DNA from 3 places in the Bradyrhizobium sp. SZCCHNRI3052 genome. Region 3 is predicted to be linked to each of the others. Evidence: predicted binding sites of a transcription regulator. Region 3 holds the regulator's gene; each other region holds the start of a gene.
The links. Region 3 encodes LexA, which represses DNA repair genes until DNA is damaged. Its sites were predicted from a motif close to TGTTCNNNNTGTGTTCNG; they were not measured.

Region 1: a site for LexA is predicted at 1,740-1,757, ahead of QW887_RS12240 (putative DNA modification/repair radical SAM protein). Genes of this name have one in related genera too.
Region 2: a site for LexA is predicted at 1,127-1,144, ahead of recA (recombinase RecA). Genes of this name have one in related genera too.

The regions. Positions count from the first base shown of each region.
Region 1 covers NZ_JAUETW010000003.1:403,189-406,464, forward strand. Annotated here, with positions in the region: gene QW887_RS12235 (UdgX family uracil-DNA binding protein) at 1-303, opposite strand, end outside; gene QW887_RS12240 (putative DNA modification/repair radical SAM protein) at 418-1,656, opposite strand; gene QW887_RS12245 (DNA repair protein) at 1,840-2,634, shown strand; gene QW887_RS12250 (DNA polymerase Y family protein) at 2,528-3,276, shown strand, end outside.
Region 2 covers NZ_JAUETW010000005.1:213,324-216,599, forward strand. Annotated here, with positions in the region: gene QW887_RS16810 (hypothetical protein) at 359-652, opposite strand; gene recA (recombinase RecA) at 1,236-2,330, shown strand; gene QW887_RS16820 (DUF1835 domain-containing protein) at 2,595-3,276, shown strand, end outside.
Region 3 covers NZ_JAUETW010000007.1:342,708-345,983, reverse strand. Annotated here, with positions in the region: gene glp (gephyrin-like molybdotransferase Glp) at 1-782, shown strand, start outside; gene lexA (transcriptional repressor LexA) at 988-1,686, shown strand; gene QW887_RS21110 (hypothetical protein) at 1,961-2,401, shown strand; gene QW887_RS21105 (ComEC/Rec2 family competence protein) at 2,796-3,276, opposite strand, start outside.

The DNA.
Region 1 (3,276 bases), on a different contig from region 3:
GATCTCCATGAGATCGTGGTTGGTCCGCAGACGCCACAGCAGCCGGTAGAGCAGGGCGAAGCGGTTGGGATCATTGTGCAGAATCGCGCTCTCGGCGAGCTCCATGAAGCTCGCCGGCACTGAGAACGCGCCCTTTGGCACCTCGGGAAGCTGCGTGTCGGCCTGATCGTCGAACAGGTCGGGCGCTGCGCCCTTGACGCGCCAGCTGACGTCGGCCGGCTTGACGTCGTTCATCGCCAGCGCCCGCGCCGCCTGACGCCAGCCGTCGAAATCAGTGTCGCTGTCGAGGGTTACGACGTGCATTTCACCTCTCTCGTCATTGCGAGCGAATCCGCCGCGTCATTCCGGGGTTCGATGCTTCGTATCGCCCCGGAATGACGGCTGTTTCCTGGCTTCGGTCTTCGCCACGACGTTCAATTAGAACCCAAATCCCAGCTGCTGCGGTTTGGGCCGCAGCCGGGCTCTGAGGCTGGCACCGTCGAGCAGGGACGGCTGTGGCCGGTGGTCGGAGAGAACGATGAACGGCAGGACCTTGTTCCGGATCACGTTGAGCCGGGCGAGATCCGCAAAGCGGATCGTGGTGGTGCGGCGGGTGGCGAGGATGCGCTGCACGGTGCGGGTGCCGAAGCCGGGCACGCGCAACAGCTCCTCGCGGCTCGCTTTGTTGATGTCGAGCGGGAAGCGGTCGCGATGGCGCAAGGCCCAGGCGAGCTTGGGGTCGATGTCGAGCGGCAGCATGCCTTCGTTCTCCTCGACGATCTCGTCGGCATCGAAGCCGTAGAACCGCATCAGCCAGTCGGCCTGGTACAGCCGGTGCTCGCGCACCAGAGGCGGTGCCTGCAGCGGCAGCGCGCGGCTGGCATCGGGGATCGGGCTGAAGGCGGAGTAATAGACGCGCTTGAGCTTGTAGGCGCCGTAGAGATTGGCAGAGGTCGACAGGATGACGCGGTCGTTGGCGTCGTCGGCGCCGACGATCATCTGCGTGCTCTGGCCGGCCGGCGCGAAGCGCGGCGGCTTGGCCCGGCGCACCGTCTTCTTCGCCTCCGCCGTCTCGTCGAGCTTGAGCCGGAGACGGCCCATGGTACGGCGGATGGCGCGCTGGTCCTTTTCCGGCGCGAGCGTCGTCAGGCTCGCCTCCAGCGGCGTCTCGATGTTGATGCTGAGCCGGTCGGCATAGCGGCCGGCCTCGGCGATCAGCGCCTCGTCAGCCTCCGGAATCGTCTTCAGATGGATGTAGCCGCGGAAGCGATGCTCCTCGCGCAATTTGCGCGCGACGCTCACGACCTGCTCCATCGTGTAGTCGGGGCTGCGGATGATGCCCGACGACAGGAACAGTCCCTCGATGTAGTTGCGGCGATAGAAGTCGATGGTCAGCTTCACCACCTCGTCGACCGTGAAGCGCGCGCGGGCCACGTTGGAGGAGGCGCGGTTGACGCAATACAGGCAGTCGAAGTTGCAGGCATTGGTCAGCAGAATCTTGAGCAGCGAGATGCAGCGTCCGTCCGGCGCATAGGAATGGCAGATGCCCATGCCGGGCGAGGTCGAGCCGAGGCCCTTGCCGTCGCGGGAATCCCGCATCTCGGTACCGCTGGAGGCGCAGGACGCGTCGTACTTGGCGGCATCGGCCAGGATCTCCAGTTTGCGCAACAGCTCCATGGCTTTGAATCCCTTTGATTCCATTCGTTGAATCACACCCGGGTCAATCCCGATTGACTCTCTCGAAGGCGTTAGCTTTATATTAGAACGTATCATGAACAAAGAGGGTCGTCGCGGGTTCACTGCCTGATCACTGAAACAACGGCAGCGCCCGCACGATGGATTGAAGAGGAGCGGCGACGGATGACCGGCGCACGCATGGATACGCTCGCGCGTCTGCGCGGCCGCATTGCCCGTCTCGAGGCGGGAGATGGCGCACATGATTTGCGCCGGGTCGCGCTCGGCCATGACGAGGCCGACGCGACCTTGCAGGGCGGGCTCGCTACCGGCGCGCTGCACGAGGTGTTCGCCGAGACCGGCCGCCAGGCGGCAGCCGCGACCGGCTTCCTGTGCGGGCTTGCCGCGCGTGTCGCCGCGCACCGGCCCCTGATCTGGATCCGGCAGGATTTCGCCGAGCGCGAGATGGGCGCGCTGTCGATGAGCGGGCTCGCCGAGCTCGGCCTCGATCCGCGCCGCATCGTCATCGTGCGCGCGCCCGATCTCGACCACGCCTTGCGCACCGCCGCCGACGCGCTCGCCTGCGATGCGCTCGGCAGCGTGATGCTGGAGGTGTGGGGGGAGACGCAAAAGCTCGATCTCGTCGCCAGCCGCAAGCTGACCCTGGCGGCGCAGGAATCCGGCGTCACCGCGCTCATGTTGCGCATTGCGGCTGCGCCCGAGCCGTCGACCGCGGAGACGCGCTGGATCGTGCGCACCGCGCCGTCACCGCTCGTTGCCCCGTGGATGGCGTGGGGCGCGCCGCGCCTCGATGTCGAGCTCATTCGCAACCGTCACGGCCAGACCGGACGATGGATCATGGAGTGGACCCCCGATGCATGCCGTTTCAACGAACCGGCGGCGGATCCTCAGCCTGTGGCTGCCGCGCCTGCCCATCGATCGCATCAAAAGACAGCGGGCACTCACAGGCGCTCCGCCTGAGAGCAAGCCGCAGGTCGTCGTCATCAAGGACGCCAATGCGCTCTTGATCCATTCGCTGGACGAAGCGGCGGCGTGCCACGGTGTGTCGCTCGACCAGCCCTTGGCGAATGCCCGCGCGGTCTGTCCCGACCTCGTCGCGCACGAAGCCGATTTGGCGGCTGATGCAAAGATGCTGGAGAGCATCGCCGACTGGTGCGACCGCTTCACGCCGCTGGTGGCGCTCGACCCGCCGCATGGGTTGTCGCTCGACATCACCGGCTGCGTGCATCTGTTCGGCGGCGAAGCCAGGCTGATGCAGTCGGTCTGCGACGCGCTGACCGCGCATGGCCTCATTGTGTCGGCGGCGATCGCCTCCAACGCCGTCTGTGCGCGTACGCTGAACCGCCAGGTGCATGGCCGCATCGTGCCCGACGGCGAGGAGGCGGCCGCGGTGGCGCCGCTGCCGGTGGCCGCCCTCGGCGGCAGCGAGGCCATTACGCTCGGCCTGCGCCGAGCCGGCCTCAAGACCATCGGCGACGTCGCCGCGCGCGGCCGCAACGAGATCACCGCGCGGTTCGGCGCCGCCTTCACCCGCGTGCTGGCGCAGGCGCTGGGCGAGGCCGATGCGCCGATCAGCCCGCGCAAGGTCCCGCCGGACTACAT
Region 2 (3,276 bases), on a different contig from region 3:
AGTTTATGACAATGGTTTGTGGCTTGAAGATGTCGTGAGCGCCGGCGCGCGTGATGCGGATCACGCGGGTCTTGTCCGGGCCGTTCCTCGGGCCATCCTTGGGCAGGGTCCGACACGGGGGCGTCCGAGGTTCGTCGCTTCATCTGTCGTCCGTCATATGGTGGCCGTCGAGTGCTTGCACGCCACGTGATGCGGAACCTGATGGCCGGCCGCCGCTTGCGCGCGGCTGCGCGTCATCGAAATCGTGCGCCTGCACGCACGACGAGCCGAACAAAAGCAGAAGAGGCGATGGAACTTCGTTCCTCTCAGGAGAACCACGGAATGTGCGATCTACGCACGCGTGTAGGAGTTGGTAGTTTCAAGGAAAAGACCTGACGAGCACGATCGGTCCAACGATTGCGGCGTTGAAGTCGACGAGGTCTTCGCTGGGAATCCAGTACTCGCGATGCTTGCGGCCGCCGGCCTCGCGCACCTCGTAGGTGTCGATGAAGCCTCGCAGGATCGCAAAGCGCAGCACGTGGCCGGCTCCGCTCGCCGGCACGTTCCAGTCCCGTGCGATCTTCACGGCATAGTCCTCGGTCAGCACCGGGTAGAAGATCGGCTGCTCCGGAAGGCGCGGCGGAAACGCACGCATGCCCGACGCCTCGATCAAGGCAAGCTCCTTTGGGCCGACAGGGCGCCACAGCGTGAGGGTCTGTTCGTTGTTGGATCCGGTCATGCTGGTTCCGAAAATTGGAAGCAGTCTGCGAGGCTCACAGAGAAGGACCAGCAGGATGATGGGACACGGCCGAGACGACAATAACAATTTATAGTTGGGTCGGCGTCTGCCGCTGGTGCGGGAGATGAGGTTGGAGCGCTCGGACAGTTTGGTTTTAATCCGCGTGATCGCCGGTCGGCGGCTGCGCCGCTCGCGCGCATGGCTTCCGCCTCCAGCTGGAATCGGGATCCCTTCGCAGTCGCCGTCATCCAGCATCCAGCATGCCGTACTTCGCTTCTGGGCGCGCTGATCGGGCAGCGCTCCCTCGCTGGTGCTCGGTGCACTGCGCGCCGGCCCTCGGCCTTCGAGCGGCAGGCGTGTCTCCCGCGGGTTGTCAGGGGTTTGTGAAAGAGAGGTGTGAATGTCGAGAAGAACATATTGCGAACAAAGAACGGATGGAGTACATTCGCCTCAAGATTGCTGGCCGACCTCGTTAACCGTTTGTCCATCCCGCGAATCCCCGCCATAAGGAGCGCCAATGTCCGCCACCGCCCTGCGTATCGTCGAAGGTTCCTCCATGGATAAGAGTAAGGCGCTCTCCGCTGCGCTGTCCCAGATCGAGCGTCAGTTCGGCAAGGGCTCGGTGATGAAGCTGGGCAAGAACGACCGTTCGATGGATGTCGATACGGTGTCCAGCGGCTCGCTCGGGCTCGACATCGCGCTCGGCATCGGCGGTCTGCCGAAGGGCCGCATCGTCGAGATCTACGGGCCGGAATCCTCGGGCAAGACCACGCTGGCGCTGCACACGGTGGCGGAAGCGCAGAAGAAGGGCGGCATCTGCGCCTTCATCGATGCCGAGCATGCGCTCGATCCGGTGTATGCGCGCAAGCTCGGCGTGAACATCGACGAGCTTCTGATCTCGCAGCCGGATACGGGTGAGCAGGCGCTGGAGATCTGCGACACCCTGGTGCGTTCCGGTGCGGTCGACGTGCTGGTGGTCGACTCCGTGGCGGCGCTGGTGCCGAAGGCCGAACTCGAAGGCGAGATGGGCGAGTCGCTGCCGGGCCTGCAGGCCCGCCTGATGAGCCAGGCTCTGCGCAAGCTGACGGCCTCGATCAACAAGTCCAACACGATGGTGATCTTCATCAACCAGATCCGCATGAAGATCGGTGTGATGTACGGCTCGCCGGAGACCACCACCGGCGGCAATGCGCTGAAGTTCTATGCCTCGGTCCGCCTCGACATCCGCCGCATCGGCGCGATCAAGGAGCGCGACGAGGTGATCGGCAATTCCACCCGTGTGAAGGTGGTGAAGAACAAGCTGGCGCCGCCGTTCAAGCAGGTCGAGTTCGACATCATGTATGGCGAGGGCGTCTCCAAGATGGGCGAGATCCTCGATCTCGGCGTCAAGGCCGGCATCGTCGAGAAGTCCGGCGCCTGGTTCTCCTACGATAGCCAGCGTCTCGGGCAGGGACGTGAGAATTCGAAATCGTTCCTCAAGGCCAATCCGGACATGACCGCCAAGATCGAAGCCGCGATCCGCCAGAACTCCGGCCTGATCGCCGAGCAGATCCTGGCCGGCAACGCCGAGCGCGACGCCGACGCCGACGGCGAGGAGCCGGCGGAGGAGTAGAGGTAAGACGGCAGCGGGTGCCGTGGACGTTGCGTTGCCGACGTTCCGGCGCCCGTTTGCAGATGTGTGGTGTTCTTCCGAAATCTGCGGTTGCTGCATGATCGAATGCAGTGAGCCTGAGGTTCCGAACGCCGGATACGATCTTCAGCGCGAATAGTCGAAAGCGCGTGCGCGGGCGAGCGGACCGGATCCGCGCGGCGGCACCGACATTTCCGACGCCAGCCCTGGGCGCCGGGAGCCGATCGCGAGCGTGTTGATAGCGTCTTGAGCCAATCAGGTCGTGCCGGAGCCAACAGCATGACGCGTTTGATTCTAGCGGCCGATGATCCCAGCGCCGGAGCGCTTCGGAGAGGCGGCTTTGCCGACCTGGTGGTGCCAATTCTCCATCGTTTCGTATGGGGACCGTTGCCATCAGATGCCGAGTTATCGGCTTATCTCGTCCAGCGCACCGCGCGACCGAAGCGCGGGCATTGGTTGGATTTCGCCTCGCGTGGCGACTTCATGGCGGTCGGCGGGCGGAGTCAGAGTTTTCTCGAACTTGTCGACCGTTGCGATAGCGTCGAGCTGTGGATGGGGACCCGTCCGAACGACCAGTTGGTGCTGATCTGGCTCTTGGACTATCTGCGCCATCACGCGGAGATCGCGACGAAGATCGTATTGCGGCATGTCGATGTCCCGCTATCCGATGCCCCGGCCGGGCGACTCGCCGGTCGGGCCATTGCCGGCGTAGAGCTTGCGCGTGAGCATCTCGATTTGGGCCATCTGGCATGGCAGGCGTTTCGGGCGCCCACGCCGCAAGCCTGGTTCGATCTGTTGAAGCAGGATCTCAGTGCACTGCCGCAGCTTCGCCGCTGCGTGCAGGAGATGCTCGATGAGCTTCCTGGTGTTGCGACGGGCCTGGGAGCATCGGAGCTGAGAATCCTCGAATTGCTGTCAGCCGGCTATC
Region 3 (3,276 bases):
TGCTGCTGAAGTCCGGGCGCCGGCTCAGCGACCGCGACCTGTCGCTGGCGGCCAGCATGAATCATCCGGCGCTGCCGGTGCGGCGCCGGCCGAAGGTGGCGCTGCTCGCCACCGGCGACGAGCTGGTGATGCCGGGCTCGACGCCCGGCCCGGGCCAGATCGTCTATTCCAACGGCTACGCCTTGCGGGCGCTGGTGCGCAACGAGGGCGGGACACCGATCGATCTGGGCATCGCCGCGGATACGATGCAGGCGACTATCGCCGGCATCCGCCGGGCCCGCGAGGCCAAGGCCGACATCCTGATCACGACCGGCGGCGCCTCGGTCGGCGATCACGACCTGGTCAAGCAGGCGCTCGAAGCCGAGGGCGTCGAGATGGCGTTCTGGAAGATCGCGATGCGGCCGGGCAAGCCGATGATGCACGGACGGCTCGGCGACATCAGGGTGATCGGACTGCCCGGCAATCCGGTGTCGTCCTATGTCTGCGCCATCCTGTTCCTGGTGCCGCTGATTCGGCGGCTGCTCGGCCGCGACGAGGCCGTGATGCCGCGCGAGACCGCCCTGCTCGGCCGCGAGCTCGGGCCGAACGATTCGCGCGAGGACTATCTGCGGGCGCGGCTCGAAGAGCGCGCCGACGGCACGCTGGTCGCCACCCCGGTGAGCCAGCAGGATTCGTCGCTGCTCGGCAATCTCGCGCTCTCGCAGGCGGTGGTGATCCGGCCGGCGTTTGCGCCGAAGGCGCCTGCGGGCAGCCCGTGCGAGATCCTGCGCCTGCCGAACTGAGCCGCTTCCCCGGTAAAGCCCGGTCTGTTCATCATATTTTTAGGATTGCGGAACACACATCGAACATATAGTGTCCGTTCATGATTTGTTTTTAGTATGTTGCGGGCGACGCGATGACGGTCCGACTCCAGGGCGCTCTCAGCCGGTTTGTGCGCGAGGCGCAGCTCCTGGACTCGGACGACAACAAACCGGGGACCAGGTCGAGATGCTGACGCGCAAACAGTACGAACTTCTGCGGTTCATCAACGAGCGGCTCAAGGAAGCCGGCGTGCCGCCGTCCTTCGACGAGATGAAGGATGCGCTCGATCTGCGCTCGAAGTCCGGCATTCATCGCTTGATCACGGCGCTCGAGGAGCGCGGCTTCATCCGCCGGCTGCCCAACCGCGCCCGCGCGATCGAGGTGATCAAGCTGCCCGAGCTGTCACAGGCCGCCAACAACCGCCGCGGCTTCACCCCATCGGTGATCGAGGGCAATCTCGGCAAGGTGCGCACCAGCACTCCCGCGCTGGACGATGGCGAGCGCCCCGTCGCAGTGCCGGTGATGGGCCGCATCGCCGCCGGTACTCCGATCGAGGCGCTGCAGACGCGCAGCCACACCATCAGCGTGCCTGCCGACATGCTCGGCAACGGCGATCACTATGCGCTTGAGGTGCGCGGCGACTCCATGGTCGATGCCGGCATCCTCGACGGCGACATGGCGCTGATCCAACGCAACGAGACCGCCGACACCGGCGACATCGTGGTGGCGCTGATCGACGATGAGGAAGCGACGTTGAAGCGCTTCCGCCGCCGCGGCGCATCGATCGCGCTGGAGCCGGCCAACACCGCCTACGAGGTACGCATCCTGCCGCCGAACCGGGTGAAGATCCAAGGCAAGCTGGTCGGGCTGTACCGCAAGTACTGATCGCGAATGGGATCGGTCGATGGGCGGCGGGCGCACGCGCTTTCGCCGCCGATCGGAGGCTGCCCAGCAAAATACGTCACGCGCGAATGCACCTCATGATGTGCAGCGCGGCATGCTCAAACGCTTGTGATCGGCCGCGGGCACACGCGATGCAGATCAGCGCAGAATTGCCGCGAAGCGCGCGCTAACATCACCATCGATGTCCACTCTGATAGAGGCCTGCGCCTGTCCGGGGGGAGCGTGGGTCGGCTATCTCTCAACGAGGAGCGATCCGATGTGTGACTACAGCCTCCATGCGGTTGCGTCCCGTCCCGCCAAGGTCGGCGAGACGTTGATCTCGATGACCTTCCGTGGCACCGCCACCCGCGGCTTCGCGCTGGAGAGCGAGCCGACCGTCGCAGTCTGCATGCTGCCCGGCACCGAGTTGGCCTTCGCCGAGGACGTCCGCTACGACAGCCGCTGGCTCTGGACCCGGACGATCCGCGAGCGCGTCGCAAAGTTCAACAGCATCGAGACTCACATTCCCGATCGCCATCACGACGCGATCGAATTCGCCGATGGCCGCCACGTGCTGGTGACCCAGCTCTGCGAGGGTCAGCGCGTCACCGTGCTGCAATTGCCGGTCAGCAAGCAGCCGGCGGAGCGACGCCCGGACATCGCCGAGGACGTGCCGACTTCGCAGGCCACACCGATTCGCCGCATCAGCATCACCTGAGGGGTCTCCGCATCGGCATTTCTCTCGGTCGTGAGCGAGCTTTCGACCGTGGGAGATTTGGGTTCTGCAAGCGCAAAGTCCTCTCGGGCGAACCTCACGCCCCGGCATCGCATCGGATAGGAACGACATCCCTCGGCCGGAATTGATGTGCCGGGGGAGCCTGCCGCCGTGGTCAACAAGATCGATTGGAACAAGGCCGCCGGGATCACCGAGCCCGGCTGCGATATGCTTGTGTTCGGATGGCTGACAGTCACGGCTGACGACATCGCCATCTGGCAACGCTATCCGCGCGCTGCGTTCACGCTGGCCGAAAGCCCCTCGCTGTTTGATGGACTTGGCAACATGGACCTGGCGACACCGAGTATCATCTCGGCACGCTCGAGCTGCCCGGCACTCAGTCTTCCTCGCCCTGCTCCGTCTCCGGCGGCGTCGCATCCTGAGGCCGCGCGGCCGGCGCGCGCGGCGTCAGCGTCGTGTCGAACTCGCCGGCCTCGGCGGGCGCCGGCCACCATGGGCGGTCGGTGCCGCCGGCGCGCGCCGGCGTGACGGCGAAGCTCCTGCCCCGCTGCACCAGCATCAAGGCGCCCTGCTGCCGCAGCCGCTCGCGATCGATGACGGCCGCCGCGCAGGATGACGGCGCGGCGCGCGCGGTGACGATGAGCGCGGCACGGGCGCAATCATCCGCGAGCGCCTCGGCGCGCAGGGTCAGGGCGGCGAATCGGCCGTCGGCCATTGCGACCACGCAGCCCGCCTCGTCGCAGGAGACACCATCGGCGAGCGATGAATCCGCCGGCAGCCGGGCATCGGCGTCGGCCGCGAGCCACTCCTTGGTGGCGAACACGTCCTTGCCGGTGCGCATCACATGCAGGCGCCCG